2 linked regions of the Lacibacter sp. H407 genome follow. The main gene of each other region encodes a partner of the protein of the gene in region 2 in a complex. Links are inferred from orthologs where the notes say so. Each region holds a gene or a part of one and is shown on either strand. Other genes may lie near its edges.

What was found. The genes of interacting proteins can lie anywhere in the genome.
Region 1: the proteins of secY (region 2) and secA are in contact, whole or in part, in a crystal structure (PDB 3DIN), measured with the Thermotoga maritima proteins. The link is inferred for Lacibacter sp. H407 from one-to-one orthologs. Residues at the interface, in WP_004081795.1 of Thermotoga maritima: Glu108, Gly109, Glu110, Glu111, Ala236, Glu237, Arg238, Arg239, Ile240, Thr241, Ile242, Gln243, Tyr244, Ala245, Arg246, Arg247, Val248, Thr249, Gly250, Arg251, Arg252, Val253, Tyr254, Gly256, Ala257, Ser258, Thr259, Tyr260, Leu261, Pro262; in WP_004082002.1 of Thermotoga maritima: Glu261, Ala262, Arg263, Lys300, Ala301, Arg302, Thr303, Ile304, Ile305, Leu323, Tyr324, Asp325, Pro326, Val329, Ser330, Tyr333, Ile336, Lys340, Phe345, Val349, Glu363, Phe364, Tyr374, Ser375, Gly376, Gly377, Glu393, Ile395, Thr482, Ser483.

The regions. Positions count from the first base shown.
Region 1 is NZ_JBBKTU010000001.1:2,137,455-2,146,152, reverse strand. The notes cover bases 1,834-5,711. They hold secA (preprotein translocase subunit SecA), read right to left. Parts: upstream 5,364-5,711; coding sequence 2,034-5,363; downstream 1,834-2,033. Other genes in these bases: deoC (deoxyribose-phosphate aldolase), read right to left, coding at 1,834-1,934. Also shown: WG989_RS09265 (M20 metallopeptidase family protein), read right to left, coding at 1-661; WG989_RS09260 (SPOR domain-containing protein), read right to left, coding at 823-1,269; more of deoC, read right to left, coding at 1,275-1,833; WG989_RS09245 (outer membrane beta-barrel protein), read left to right, coding at 5,810-8,644; WG989_RS09240 (DUF3667 domain-containing protein), read right to left, coding at 8,690-8,698. UniProt on the Escherichia coli protein: Required for protein export, interacts with the SecYEG preprotein conducting channel.
Region 2 is NZ_JBBKTU010000002.1:13,317-20,973, reverse strand. The notes cover bases 4,405-7,241. They hold secY (preprotein translocase subunit SecY), read right to left. Parts: upstream 6,575-7,241; coding sequence 5,234-6,574; downstream 4,405-5,233. Other genes in these bases: rpmD (50S ribosomal protein L30), read right to left, coding at 7,227-7,241; rplO (50S ribosomal protein L15), read right to left, coding at 6,652-7,101; map (type I methionyl aminopeptidase), read right to left, coding at 4,405-5,172. Also shown: WG989_RS19435 (hypothetical protein), read right to left, coding at 1-17; WG989_RS19430 (aminotransferase class V-fold PLP-dependent enzyme), read right to left, coding at 88-1,374; WG989_RS19425 (BaiN/RdsA family NAD(P)/FAD-dependent oxidoreductase), read right to left, coding at 1,547-2,782; WG989_RS19420 (M20/M25/M40 family metallo-hydrolase), read right to left, coding at 2,792-4,324; more of map, read right to left, coding at 4,366-4,404; more of rpmD, read right to left, coding at 7,242-7,409; rpsE (30S ribosomal protein S5), read right to left, coding at 7,495-7,657. UniProt on the Escherichia coli protein: The central subunit of the protein translocation channel SecYEG. Consists of two halves formed by TMs 1-5 and 6-10.

The DNA.
Region 1 (8,698 bases), on a different replicon or contig from region 2:
TTACTACCAAATGCGATGCGATCAAGATCGGATCAACGGATAAATGTGGCGAAGCTGCATGTCCGCCCTTACCCTTCACCGTTAGATACAGTTCATCGGCACTTGCCATTACTTTACCGGCACGAAAACTTAACTGACCCAATTGTAAACCGGGATGCACATGCAATCCAAAAATGCATTGTGGTTTTGGGTTTTCCAACACACCTTCTTTGATCATGATACTGGCACCACCGGGATTTTTTTCTTCACCCGGTTGAAAGATGAGCTTCACCGTTCCTTCCCACTCTGCTTTTAATTCGTTGAGAATTTTTGCTGCGCCAAGTAAACAGGTGGTGTGCACATCATGTCCGCAGGCATGCATCACCCCATCTACTTTCGATTTATACGGCACATCATTTTCTTCCAGTATCGGCAATGCATCCATATCAGCACGGAGTGCAATGATCTTTGCAGATGGATTCTTTCCTTCGATGATACCAACTACTCCTGTTTCAGCCATTACTGTAAACGGAATACCAAACTCGGTGAGCTTTGCCTGTACAAATTTTGATGTTTCAAATTCCTTGTAACTGAGTTCGGGATTTGCATGCAGGTGTTGACGCACGGCAATAAACTCTTCTTTGTATAGTTTGGCGAGTGATTGTATCTGATCTTTTAACATAGAAGCGCAAAAATACAAAAACCTGCAACGCTGCAGGCTTTCTTGATAACGGTTCACCTGAAAGGTGACAATTCATCATTTTCTTTGCGTTGTAAAGTCACCTTTCAGATGTACAGACAACTAGTAATCCGTCAGACGAGGGCGTCTGACGTGGCGTGTTGTCATTTGATCGTTTCTTCTTTTTCCGGAGGCGCTTTGTATTCAATTTCACTGGGGATCACAAACACACCGGTTGGAAACATACGGGCCATTTCCTTTTTCAGATCATCGGCTTCCGACTTCTCAACAAAATTGCCGATCCGTATTTTAAAATAAGGAGCCTGGTACATGAGATAGGTTTTATGTTCAGGATACTCCGTTAATAATTTTGATTTGATGGCCAGCGCCTGATTCCGATCGGTAGTGTTCAACACCTGGATGCGAAAACCTTTGGTTGGCTTTTTGGCATCAGCCGCCTTTTTATTGATCTCTGCTTTCTTTTTTGTTAGCAGATCAAAGCGACTGTCCTTCATTACAAATACTGTACTACTCACCGTATCAACCACCATCTGGGCATTGGCAACAGCAGCAACACTAATAATAAAACAAAACAGGAAAAGCTTTTTCATATTTTTTAATCGTTCAAACTTTCTTTTACGATCACTACACTGGCACTGCATCCCAACCTGTTTGCTCCTGCTTCCACCAATTGTTTGGCAAAAGCGAAATTCCGGATGCCGCCCGATGCTTTGATTTGGATGTTAGACGGTAAATGCTTCCTCATCAGTTGCACCGCTTCTATTGTTGCTCCTTTTTCTGCATACCCGGTTGAAGTTTTAACAAAATCTGCGCCAAGTTCGGCATAGATCTCACAACAACGGATGATCTCTTCATCGGTTAAAACGCCGCTTTCAATAATTACTTTGATATGCTTCTCTTTTTTATGCGCCATCGGAATCAGCACTTCTCCTTCATGCTTGATAAAGTTCCAATCACCATTTTTAATGGCCGAAATATTGGCCACCATATCAATCTCATCTACCCCATCTACAATCGCTAACAATGTTTCGGTCACTTTGGCTTCGATGGCAGAGTAGCCAAACGGGAATCCGATCACGGTTGCTGTTTTTACATTCGTTCCACCCAATAAACCTTTTGCAAATTTTGTAAAAGGCGGTGGCACACATACTGCCGCAAAATTGTACATGGTTGCTTCGGTACACAATTGCTCAATATCACTGATGAGTGTTGTTGGCTTGAGAATAGTATGATCGATATAAGAAGCAATATTCATGGCGCAAATGTATTTTTTTAATGGGTAGAAACAAGTTTAATGGCGGTTGTTTTCAATTTCCAAAAGAAGCTAAAAAAACCTCCCGAAGGAGGTTCGCTCTTATAAATCTTTACCGTGACATTGTTTGTATTTCTTACCGCTGCCGCAAGGACAAGGATCATTGCGTCCGATCTTTGGACCGGCGATGATCGGTTCCTGTTTTACATTTTCGGAAGGATCGTAGTAATCCGGTGTTTCCATCAGTTCAGAACCGGCACCTGCAGCAACCATATCTTCTTTGCGTTGGCGCATTTTGCTCATGTCGGTTTTTTGCTGACGACCTTCACGGATCTGCACGTTCGATGATTCCTCAACCGGTAAACCTGCATGTGAAAGGAAGGAAACTATATTTTTATTGATCTCGTTGTTCAATTGCTCAAACAAGGTGTATGCTTCCACTTTATAAATTACCAACGGATCTTTTTGCTCATACGTGGCGTTCTGTACCGATGTACGCAGATCATCCATTGCACGCAGATGTTCCTTCCATGCTTCATCAATAAACGCCAATGTAGATGTACGTTCCAAAGCATTCACCAATTCAACACCGTTTGTTTCGAGTGTTTTGTTCATTGGTGTTAACACCTGCAAGCCACGTTTACCATCACTGAACGGCACAAACACATTTTCAATATGTGCACCTTGCGTGGCTTTGATATTCTGGAATACCGGCATTGCATCTTTTTTCAATGCATCAGCTTTACGCAGGTAAGCGGTTTTTGCTTCTGTATAAAGCGCCTGTGCCAATGTATTACTATCAGTTTTATCCAATTGCTCAGCTGTAATTTCGGTATCGATACCGAAGCTGATGATACAAGCCATTTTAAATCCTTCGTGATCATTTTGTTCTTTGAACGAAGCGATCAAACCATCGGCCACTGTATAATAAGCATTGTCTATATCCAATGCCAAACGCTCTCCACTTAATGCATGGTTACGTCGTGTGTAAACAGCCGAACGTTGTTTGTTCATCACATCATCATACTCCAGCAAACGCTTCCGGATACCAAAGTTGTTTTCTTCTACTTTCTTTTGTGCACGCTCAATTGATTTCGTGATCATGCTATGCTGGATCACTTCGCCTTCTTTGTAGCCAAGTTTGTCCATCATACCGGCAATACGATCACTACCAAACATCCGCATCAGATCATCTTCCAACGACACATAGAATTGTGATGAACCGGGATCGCCTTGGCGACCGGCACGACCACGCAACTGACGATCGACACGACGGCTATCGTGACGTTCTGTACCAAGAATTGCCAAGCCTCCCGATTCTTTTACACCAGGTCCCAGTTTAATATCTGTACCACGACCGGCCATGTTGGTTGCTATGGTTATCATTCCCGCAAGACCCGCTTCGGCAACTACCTGTGCTTCACGGGCATGTTGTTTTGCGTTCAAAACATTGTGTGGAATTTTTTTCACCTGCAACATCTTGCCTAACAATTCACTCACCTCAACTGATGTTGTACCAACCAGTACCGGACGACCGGCTGCACGCAGTATTTCAATTTCATCAATAACTGCCTTATACTTTTCACGCTTTGTTTTGTAAACAAGATCCTGCTTATCATCACGCACCATGTTGAGATTGGTCGGAATTTTTACAACATCCAATTTGTAAATATCCCAGAACTCGCCTGCTTCTGTTTCGGCAGTACCCGTCATACCACAAAGTTTGTGATACATACGGAAGTAGTTTTGTAACGTGATGGTAGCATAGGTTTGCGTTGCCGCTTCAATATGCACATTTTCTTTTGCTTCAATAGCCTGATGCAAACCATCGCTGTAACGGCGGCCATCAAGAATACGACCGGTTTGTTCATCAACAATTTTCACTTGTCCATCTAACACCACGTATTCGATATCTTTTTCAAACAGCGAATATGCTTTCAGCATTTGCAGGACGGTATGTATACGATCTGCTTTCGCTGAATATTCAGTTAAGAAACTTTCTTTCTTTTGTAATTTTTCTTCAGCAGGAGCATCACTTTTATCAATGGCCGCTAATGCAGTACTGATATCAGGCAACACAAAGAAGTTTGGATCTTCATTATCCTTTGTGATCATGCTCAAACCTTTATCTGTAAGATCTACCGAGTTACTTTTTTCATCAATATGAAACAGTAATCCTTCATCCACCTTCGGCATTTCTTTTTGCTGATCGGCGAGATAATAGTTTTCTGCTTTCTGCAATTTCACTTTAATACCGGGCTCACTTAAGTATTTGATCAACGGACCATACTTCGGTAAACCTCTCCAGGCACGCATCAATGCAAGGCCACCACTCTTTGGATCATCATCACCTTCTGCAATTGATTTCTTTGCTTCATTCAAATATTGCTGCGCCAATCGTTTTTGGGCATCGATTAATTTTTCGATCCGTGGTTTCATGTTCTGGAACTGCTGCTCGTTGCTGCCTGTTCCAACCGGACCTGCAATGATCAATGGCGTACGTGCCTCATCGATCAAAATACTATCTACCTCATCCACCATGGCAAAATGCAATTTGCGTTGCACTTTCTCGGTTGTGTTCACCACCATGTTATCACGGAGATAATCGAAACCAAATTCGTTGTTGGTTCCGTAAACGATATCAGCCAGATATGCTTTGCGACGATCTTCGCTGTTTGGCTGATGTTTATCAATACAATCAACAGTCAATCCTAAAAATTCAAACAGGGTTCCGTTCCATTCACTATCACGACGGGCGAGATAATCATTCACTGTTACAAGATGCACACCTTCACCGGGCAAGGCATTTAAATAAGCAGGTAATGTTGATACAAGCGTTTTACCTTCACCGGTAGCCATCTCAGCAATTTTCCCTTGATGCAAAACACTACCACCGATCAACTGCACATCGTAATGCACCATATTCCACACTACTTCCGATCCACCTGCAAGCCATGCTTTTTTATAAAACACCTGATCGCCTTCAATACGCATATGCGCACGCTTTATCACAAGGTCTTTATCTAACTGAGTAGCTGTCGCCTGTAATTCCTCATTGTTGGTGAAACGGCGGGCCGCTTCTTTTACCACAGCAAAAGCTTCGGCCTGAATTTGTTCCAGTATCTCTTCGATCTTACTGTCACGCTCTTTTTTCAGCTTATCAATTTCCTGGTAAGTAAGGTCTTTGTCCTGGATCTGATCTTCGCCATATGCATCGGCTTGTGAAGTAAGTACCGAAATTTCCTTATCAATTACAGCGAGGTATTCTTTGATACGCACCCGGAACTCCTGCGTTTTATTACGGAGTTCATCGTTTGAAAGGCTTTGATATTGCTGAAAGTATTGATTGATCTTTTCAACGATGGGAGCAAGTTTCTGTACATCCTTTTCACTTTTACTTCCACCAAACAGTTTCGATAAGAATCCTAACATATTTATAGATTAATAAGTCAATTATTTTGATTGATGCCTCAACATGTCAAATACAATGCAAGTTTTTATTCAAGCCAATTTGACAGCTTTACCCACTTTTCAGGAAGGCCGACAAAGGTAATGTTTTAAGTGCTGTATGTTGTAGACAGTGCAGTGAATTTTGAGGACAGACACAGGGTTGAAAGAGGAAATTCCGTTCATCAATTAGATTCAGAACGAGGAACTTATATATTTCTAACCCCGTTAACCGAATCACAATAAGTGCCTCCATCCAGGATATACCCTCGAATACGGACAAATCCCTTCCATTGAACCAATAGTTTTACCTTTTATAACGATTCTGATGGGGAGAGCAATCTTTTTGTAACAATGCCGTCTGAACAATTAACATTTAGAAAATCAAAATATTGACGAAAAAATTCGTATTTCGCATTTCAAACAAGTTTATGAAGCATTTACTACTCATTGTCCTTATCATCACTGCAACCTTACCCGCTCTGGCGCAAACAAATGGCATTTCCGGAAAAGTGACCGACTCAACCGGTTCCAAGGGCTTAGACAAAGCCACCGTTAAACTGGTAGAGAAAGCTACTCCATCTGATACGCTACGCACAAGTACCAATGAAAAAGGTGAGTTCAGCTTTGCAAAAATTCCATCGTCTGCTTATTCGATCGTGATCAGCTACAGTGGCTACAAGCCAATGGTGAAAGAGTTTTTCAAACCATCTGCTGGTGTATCCAACATCGATCTTGGCGAGTTGATCCTTGTCAATTCATACCTTGATCTGCAGGAAATCGTGATCGAAGCGCCAGCTGTTACCATGAAAGAAGATACAGTTGAATTTCGTGCAAGTGCCTTTCAAACAAAGCCCAACGCTGCAACCGAAGACCTGTTGAAAAAATTACCTGGTGTACAGGTTGACCGGGACGGAAATGTTACCGCACAGGGTAAAGCTGTAACACGTATAAAGGTAAATGGTAAAGATTTCTTTACAGGCGATCCAAAAACAGCCACGAAAGAAATTCCGGCCGATATGATCGATAAAGTACAGGTGATCGATGATTATGGTGATCAATCGAGTGTTTCAGGGATACGTGACGGGGAACCGGAAAAAGTAATTAATCTTCAACTGAAAAAAGATAAGAACAAAGGCGTATTTGGCCGTGCACAGGCAGGCTACGGCACAAATGACCGTTACATGGGTGCCCTTACCGTTAACCGGTTTAATAACAGCAAGCAGCTTTCACTCATTGCCAATAGTAATAATATCAATACATCCACTTTTCAACAGGAAGCAAGCAGTGGCGGCAGCGGTGCAAGTTTTGGTGGTGCAGGTGGTGGCCGTGGAGGTGGTGGTATGAGTTTTGGCGGCGGTAATAATAATAACAACGCCAACCAAAATGGTATTACTAAACTAAACTCCATCGGTTTAAACTACCGGAACGACTTTGGAAAACGCAACTCGTTCTATGGAAGTTATACTTACACACACCGGTCAACTACAATTGAACAATTTACAGCACAGCAGAATATTGGCCGTGCCGGTTCCGGTTCATTATTGACCAATACAGATCGCAACTCATTAAATAAAAGTGGCGCCCATCGTGCTTTTGCCAACCTGGAATTGTGGGTCGATTCATTTAATTACATCAAGTTCAGCCCAAGTTTTACAATGAGCGAAAGCAATAACTTCACTTCCAGTTTGTTCGATATTTCGAATGATGATGGGTTGTTGCAGGATGGTGACAACAAGAATCGCTCCTTGAGCGATCGGCCAAATTTCAGAAGTAATTTATTGTACAACCATCGTTTCAAAAAGCGTGGCCGTAACTTTTCGTTCAACAGCGATCTTAATTTTTCATCAAGCCTCAGCGATCAGTTTACCAATAACGAATCGATCTTTTACTTAACAAACGGCACAAAAGATTCAACACTGAATCAAAATATTCTGCAGGATAATGTTACCCGTAATATCAACGTACGAGCAACTTACACCGAGCCACTTTCAACTGACCGTTTCCTGGATCTGAGTTATAATTTCAATAAGAATTTTGGCAGCAACGACCGCCGCAACTTTATTCAGTTGCCAAACAACGGGGATTATACATTTATTGATTCACTGAGTAACGCATACGAAAACAACTTTGATTTTAACCGTTTTGGTGCCAGCGTACGTACCGTTAAGAAGAAATACAATTATACATTGGGTGTTATTTTTCAACCGGTTGTTTTAAATGGCTATAGCTTGACGAAAGACAGTGCGTACAAGCCCATTACCAATTTCAACTGGTTCCCGGTAGCAAGGTTTACGTATAATTTCGCCCGTACAAAATCACTCAACTTCAATTATAACGGTAATGCCAGACAACCTGATTTTGAACAACTGCAACCTGTAATTGATCAAAGTAATCCCCAATATTTGACAGAGGGTAATCCATTGTTGCGTCCTTCAACCAGTCATAACTTCAATACGAACTTCAACAATTTTAATTTTGGTACCGGTCGTATTTTCCTGATCAACTTAGGTTTCAATTTTGTTGACAACCAAATTGTAAACAATGTGATTCGGTTTAAAGATGCAAACGACAAACTTACCGGCCAGCAGTTGACCCGCCCTGAAAACGTAGACGGTTATTATAATACCAACTTGTTTGTTACTTATGCACGGCCTTTTAAAAACAGAAAGTATGTGATCAGCACCAACAGCTTGGTTAACTATAACAATAACATCAGCCTGGTTGATAATGAGCGTACCATTGGTCGTAACTGGTTATACAGTCAAGGTGCTAATTTCGAATTCAATATTCCATGGCTTGAATTGGTGACGGGTGTGCGTTATAACCTCAACTATGCAGATTTCAGAGATGCCGGACAATCCATCACCCGCCAAAGTACATGGACGCTCAGCAGTGATGCACGATTTGATTTTGGTGCAGGCTTTATTTTCCGTTGGGATTTTGATTACCTGTTAAACCAAGGGTTAGCAGCAGGTGTGCAGCAAAACGTAGCATTGCTGAATGCATCGCTGGAAAAAGAGATCTTTAAAAGCAAAAACGGAATTATCCGTTTGGCAGGTTTCGACATTTTGAAACAAAATACCAGCGTTAGCCGTAACATCAGTACCAACTTTATTACTGATACAAGAACCAACAGGCTTACACAATATTTCATGCTCAGCTTTACATATCGCTTGAACAAATTCAAAGGCACACAAGCTCCACAACAGGAAAACAATATGCGCAGAATGGGCGGACGAAGCATGATGATGAACGACAATTAATCAATACAAACTTTCTATTTTGTAAAGCAGCCTCAACAGGCTGCTTTATTTTTT
Region 2 (7,657 bases):
GCAAGAATTTGTTTCATTTGTACTGTTTTAGTTATACGATTTGATCGCATGTTTATAAGACGACAATTGTTGTATTTGGTTGCAGCATCATCCGGCTATTTGCCCGATCGCTGTCACCAACCGATCAAGGTCTTTGGTTGACGTATACACATGTGGAGTAACCCTTACCCCATGAACGTTTTCCCAATCAATTGAGACGGTGTGGATCCTGTATTGATCGTGCAGTTTTTTGGCAACTTCGGCAGGCTTAATTCCGTCGATTGCAATATTTGATATTGCACAGTAGGATTGTTTATTCTTAGGTTGAAGAAACGATACACGCTTCAGGTCACTTACTTTGTTGATCCAGTAATCAGTTAAATAGCGCAAGCGCTCTTCTTTGCGTTGCGAACCAATCACGTTATGAAAATCAACCGCATTTCCAATTGCCATTTCACTTGCAAAGGATCGGGTGCCCAGAGATTCAAACTTTCTGATATCTGTTCCATCGGGCTCATTGCTACTAAGCAAGGCCCAAATATTTTTGATCTTTTCTTTTTTAATCCATAACAAACCACTGCCGAATGGAGCCGAAAGCCATTTGTGCAAAGAAGAAGCAAAATAATCACAACCAAGATCGGGTATCTTAAATTTTGTATGTGCAAATGTATGTGCACCATCGCCTATTACTTCAATTCCCCGCTTGTGTGCCTCATCAGCTATTTTCCGGATTGGAAGTATTTGTCCTGTCCAGTTAATGAGATGAGTAACGTGTACAATTTTTGTTTTGGAGGTAAATGCATTTACATATTGCCGAACGATCTCATCTTCGTTTTCAATGGGCAGTTTCAGATCAAGCCAAATCAATTTAATTCCATCTCTTTTTTCCCGCTGCTTCCATGCATTGATCATGTTAGGATAATCCTGTTTGGTCAACACAACTTCATCGCCGGCTTTTAAATTCAATCCGAAAATGATGGTATTCAATCCTTCTGTTGAGTTGCGATTAATTGCAAGTTCTTCAGCATCGCAACCCGCAAGCTCCGCAAGTTTACCACGCAATCCTTCCCGACCTTCATCCAATGTCCGCCACATATAAAACGAAGGTGCTTCATTACTGAATTGATAAAAACGTATATGCGCATCCTGCACAACTTTTGGTTGCGGACTCACTCCGCCATTGTTGAGATTTAATAAATTGGGCGATACTGTGTACTGCTCTTTCACCCATCCCCAAAAATCTTCATCAGAGATCGCTTCTTCGGGAGTGAGCGACTGAAACTGCAAATATTTTTGCTCTGCTTCTTTTGCAAACAACGAATTGGTGAACGGCAGGAAACTAAACACGCCTGCGGTAGCCGTTAGATTTTGTATAAATTTTCTACGGGACGACATGTGGTTGGGTTTAGCTAAAGATAGTTTTTTTGATGAATAGAAATCCTGATAAGAATCATACCAACTGAATTTGAAATGATCGATCAAAAACCGGAATCTCTTGCTAATTAATAATTAAACCACAGAAATATATTTTTATTTTTTAACTGTGTTTACCGGGCGTATATCTGTGTTATTTAACGAGTGAAGCGATCGATTTGGCGGCAATAAAACCACTCGTCCAGGCATGCTGAAAATTGAACCCACCGGTAATACCATCCACATCAAGGATCTCTCCGCCAAAAAATAAGTTTGATTGAAGTTTACTCTGCATTGTATTGGGATCAACTTGTTTCAGGTCAACACCACCCGCAGTTACAAACTCTTCTTTAAACGTTGTTTTTCCTTTCACCTGAAATTCATGATTGCACAATAGTTGAATCAGTTTGTTCTGTTCTTTTGCGGGCAGATCGGCCCAGCGCCATTCTTCTTTTACACCTGCTTGTTGTAACAAGAATGCCCACAAACGGTTTGGCAAATGAAAGAGATTATTGTTAGCTATCTTTTGTGAGCCTTTGCTGTTACGAATCAACTGCAGCTCATCTTTTATTTCCAGCTCCTTTGCATCGTTCAGCCAATTCACATTGATGGTGAAATCATAATTACGCTCCTGTAATTCTCTTGCACCCCACGCTGATAATTTCAATACACAAGGTCCGCTCATTCCCCAATGCGTAATGAGTAGTGGTCCGGTATTCTTTAATTTGGTTGATTGAATTTTTATTGTCGCTTCAGGCACTACGACTCCCATCAATTCGGTGATGGGATGCTTCGGCATATTGAACGTGAATAAAGATGGTACGGGTGATATGATTGTATGCCCGGTTCCTTTCAGCCAATCGAATTGTTGCAGCTTGGGAAAGCCGCCACTGGCAATGCAAACAAAATCTGCATCCATCATTTCATAATTGCTTAATTCCACTTTCCATTTGCCACTTTCCACTTGCAATTTTTTCACTTCCTTGTTCATCAATATCTCCACGCTATTACGATTCACTTCCTTCAGCAGGCAATCAATAATTGTTTGTGATGTATTGGTAACAGGAAACATCCGTCCATCTTCTTCTGCTTTCAACTTCACTCCTCTTTCTTCAAACCATTGAATTGTATCGCTGGTAAAGAATTGATGAAACGCCTTACGTACAAAATGCTCACCACGGGGGTAACGTTTACTCATCTCCTGTATTTCAAAACATGCATGCGTAACATTACAACGGCCACCACCACTCACCTTCACTTTTGATAAGAGCTTGCTTGATTTTTCAAGAATGGTTACCTGCAATGCAGGGTTAATGATTGCTGCGTTTATTGCACAGAAAAAACCTGCTGCGCCTCCTCCAATTACAATCAAACGTTTTTTTTCCGGCATGTGTACTGATTATTTCATCATCATCAAAGCAGCCATCGTTTCAATTCCGTTCCAGAAATTCAACAGCCTGATGTTTTCATTTTCAGCATGCTGGTTATTGTCATGATTGGCAATAGGAACAGAAATTGTTTTTGCATTGAGATATTGTTCAAATAAAAATAACGGAAGACTCCCTCCTGCGGTAGGCATTAAAACAATAGGCTCTGTACTTGTTGATTGTACAGCAGCGATTACTTTTTTTGCAATAGGCAGATCCATTGATGTTTTCTGCGCATTGTAGCCACTACTCAGTTCTATTTTTGCAATTTTATCGTACTTTCTTCGCTCTTCTTCTGTAGGTTCTGCAGTTGTAATATAGTAACCCTGGTTTTTGATATGCTCCACTACACGTTGTTGCTGTCTTTTCCAATCGTTCCCTGCAACCAATCGCAAATCAAGAACAGTGGTCGCATTTGTTGGTATTACATTACTTGCATTTTTTCCAACATTGGCACTATTGATCCCATTGATGTTGAGAGATGGCAATCCAATTGATTGTGCAAGGTTATAGTCTTTCATTTCCCGTGTGCGAAAACCCAGTTCTTTTTTCATTTGATCATCCACTGGTGGAATTACTTCAAGCGCCTTCTTTTCCATTTCACTTAGTGGAATAACATCCGCATAAAAGTCTTTGATTGTAACATTGCCATCTCTATCCTTCATCGAAGCCAAGAGTTGCACCAACATCATGGCAGGATTTGGTGCCCAGTTTCCATAATGACCACTATGCAACGGACGCTTAGAACCATACACAGTTATGTCTACATGTGCATCACCTCTTACACCAAACACTACTTGCTTTTTACCCGATTGATGAACAGGCCCGTCACAAATCAACCAAAGATCACTTTGTAATAAGCTTTTGTATTGCTGTAAAATTTCGTGCAGAAAATCAGAGCCTTTTTCTTCCTCGCCTTCAAAAAAGAATTTGATGTTTACCGTTGGCTTCATCCCGCTTTTTACAATGGCATCATATGCATTCAATATCGCCATTACACCTGCCTTATCATCACTTGCACTTCTTCCATAAATTCTCCATTGCGGATCAAATGCTTTATCAGCTGTTGGAAATTCAATAAAGCTTCCGTTTTGTTCCAATGAAGTGGTAAGCAGCTTTGGTTCAAAGGGAGAAAGTCCTTTTGCCCACTGTGCTGCATTCACCGGTTGACCATCGTAATGTGCGTAGAAAATAATTGTTTGTGTTGCACCCGGTGTTATTACTTCGCCATAAACAGCAGGTACGGCTTTATTTGTTGCAGGTGTAAGTAACTGTACGTTTGCGATACCCCTTTTCTTCATTGCATCCATAATGAATGATGCGTTCTTATAAATGCCAATTGAATCGCCAACAATATTGGGTAATTTCAGAAAGGAAACAAATTCAGAAATGATCGCATGTTCATTTGCCTGACGATACTGCCTCACTTTTAAAACAGCAGGACTTTGTGCCAATAAAAAATGAGTGCAGCAAAAAGCAGCACTCATAAATATTATTTTTCGCATCATACACTTTTATTAGAAGTGTAAATTACTGAATTGTACGATCAGTAGTAAGAAGCGTCCAGATTTGTATTGGCTTTCTCAGCAGCTTCAATACTTACGAACGAAGAAAGAATATCAGCTTTGCCTTTTTTCACACACACATCATGTTCGTAGTGTGCCGATGGCAAACCATCTATTGTGCGAATGGTCCAGCCATCTGCATCATGGTACACTTCCTTCTTGCCAAGATTGATCATTGGTTCAATTGCAATCACCGTTCCCTCTTTCAATTTAGCACCGGTTCCCCGTTTACCATAGTTTGGCACTTGCGGATCCTCATGCAGGTTACGTCCCAACCCATGCCCCACTAACTCACGTACTACACCATAGCCATGTTGTTTCTCTGTATAATCCTGAATAGCAAATGAAATATCACCAACCCTGCTTCCATGTACCGCCTTTTCAATGCCTTTGTACAACGATTCTTTTGTAACACGAAGCAACTTCTTCACTTCATCTGTTGTGCTTCCGATGATAAATGTATACGCACTATCGCCATGGTAACCGTTCATGAATACACCTACATCAACAGAAACGATATCACCATCTTTCAAAACATTATTTGTTGGAAAACCATGTACTACCGCATCGTTCACAGAAATACAGGTTGCAAATGGATAAGTGCCCTGATAATTTTTAAACGAGGGTGCAGCTCCGTTATCACGAATAAACTGTTCCATACGTGTATCAACCTGCATGGAAGTAACTCCCGCTTTCAACATTTTTGCTGCTTCGGCCAACGCATCGCCTACCAACAGGGCACTCTTGCGGATCAATTCAATTTCTAACGGAGATCGGTAATGAATCATAATTCGTTTATTAAAAAACCCCGGCTGTTATGCCAGGGCTTTTTGTATGTTAATCTGATAATTAGATCGCTGATGAAGATACTGTCTGGCGTCCCTGAATTTTACCACCTTTCATCAAACCGTCGTACTGTCTCATCAAGAGATGTGTTTCGATTTGTTGTAAAGTATCCAGAATTACACCTACCATGATCAACAATGAAGTACCACCAAAGAAAGTAGAGAAACCACTTGTTACACCAACGTTCTTCGCAATACCCGGAAGGATACCAACAATTGCAAGGAAGATAGCGCCTGGTAATGTTACACGATCCATGATCTGTCCAATATAATCGGCAGTTGGTTGGCCCGGTTTCACACCAGGAATAAAACCATTGTTCTGCTTCAGATTATCTGCGATTTGCTTCGGATTAAAGATCAATGCTGTATAAAGGAACGTAAATCCGATTACTAATACTGAATAGATCACCATATACCAAATGTTACCATGATCGCTCAATGTTGCTGCAATACCTTTTGTTGCATTGAAACCGGTAAGCAATGTAGGCAGGAACATGATGGCCTGTGCAAAAATGATTGGCATTACACCAGAGCTGTTCACCTTAATTGGTAAGAACTGACGTGCACCACCAAACTGACGGTTGCCAACAATTTGTTTTGCATAATTGATCGCAATCTTCCGCACACCTTGCACAAGAATGATCAAGCCCATGATGATAGCGATAAGCGCTGCAATTTCAATCATGAACATTAATAAACCACCACCTGCACTACCGCTCTTTGCATCAAATTCCGCAGCAATTGAAGCAGGGAAACGTGCAAGGATACCGATCATGATGATGAGTGAGGTACCATTACCTAAACCTTTATCAGTAATACGCTCACCCAACCACATTACAAACAATGTACCTGCAGTTAAAATGACAGTAGTTGATAACCAGAAAAACGGAGTGAATGAAGTAAGAATTGCACCACCTGCAATTTCAGGACTCTTCAGGTAAGTTACATAAGCACTTGCCTGGAAGATGGTAACAATCACTGTAAGATACCTTGTCCACTGATTGATTTTTTTACGTCCGCTTTCTCCTTCCTTCTGCATTTTCTGTAATTGCGGCACCATAATGCTCATCAACTGCATAAAGATCGAAGCGGAGATATAAGGCATAATACCCAATGCAAAAATGGATGCACTTGAAAACGCACCACCTGCAAATGAATCAAAAATACCAAGAATACCTTCTTTTGCTTTCGAGTTCAGTTGTTCCAATCCGTTTGGATCAACACCCGGCAAAACGATATGTGAACCCACACGATATACCAGCAAAAGCAAGAGAGTATAAATGATCTTACTCCTCAACTCTTCAATGCTCCAGATATTCTTTAGGGTCTGTATGAGTTTTTTCACTGGAAAAATTCGTTTTTAAAAATTTGCTGAAAAGAAAAAAGACGCACTTACATGCGTCGGGCAAATATCGGGAAAAATTACTTCACTACTTCAACAGTTCCACCAGCTGCTTCGATAGCTCCTTTCGCTGATTCACTGATCGCATTTACCTTGAAAGTAAGTTTTGATTTGATTTCGCCATTGGCCAGAATTTTCACTCTGTCGGTACGGCTGATCAGCCCGTTTACATATAGATTCTCAACAGAGAATTCAGTAATACCATATTTCTCAGCAAGCTGCTCTACCTGTCCAAGGTTGAATACACGGTACTCAACACGATCCGGGTTTTTGAAACCACGCTTTGGAACACGACGCTGAATAGGCATCTGTCCACCTTCATGTGCCATTTTGCTTTTATAACCGGCACGACTTTGTCCGCCTTTATTACCTTTTGTAGATGTACCACCCTTACCGGATGCTTCACCACGACCAATACGTTTTTCTTTGTGAGTAGAACCTTCAGCAGGTTTTAAATTGTGCAGTTTCATCTTTAATTGATTTTGAACTTTCGGGGAATCACCCCTCGCATTTGTTAATTGATAATTTTGAAATTAATAACTGATAATGCTAACCGATATTCTCAAATTATCCATTGACCAATTATCAATTCTTCTTAAGCTACTTCTTCCACCTTCAGTAAATGACTCACTTTGTGAATCATCCCTAACACCTGTGGAGTGCCTTCTACTTCTTTGGTAGAGTTGGTCTTATTCAAACCAAGTGCCTTCAGCGTTTGCTTCTGGCGTTCAGGTCTGTCAATCGGACTCTTTACTAAAGTGATCTTTATCTTTTTCATATCCTAAAAGGTTTAAGGTGTATGGTGTAAGGAGTAAGGTTGCTTGCTTCAGCAATTTACCTTCTGCCTTCTACCCTCTACCATTTTATCCGTTAAATACTTTCTTTAATGAGAGGTGACGTACTCGTGATACAGCAATTGGTTCACGCAACATTGCTAATGCTTTGAAGGTTGCTTTTACCACGTTGTGTGGGTTTGCAGAACCTAATGATTTTGCTAATACGTCGGTAACACCAGCGCTTTCCAAT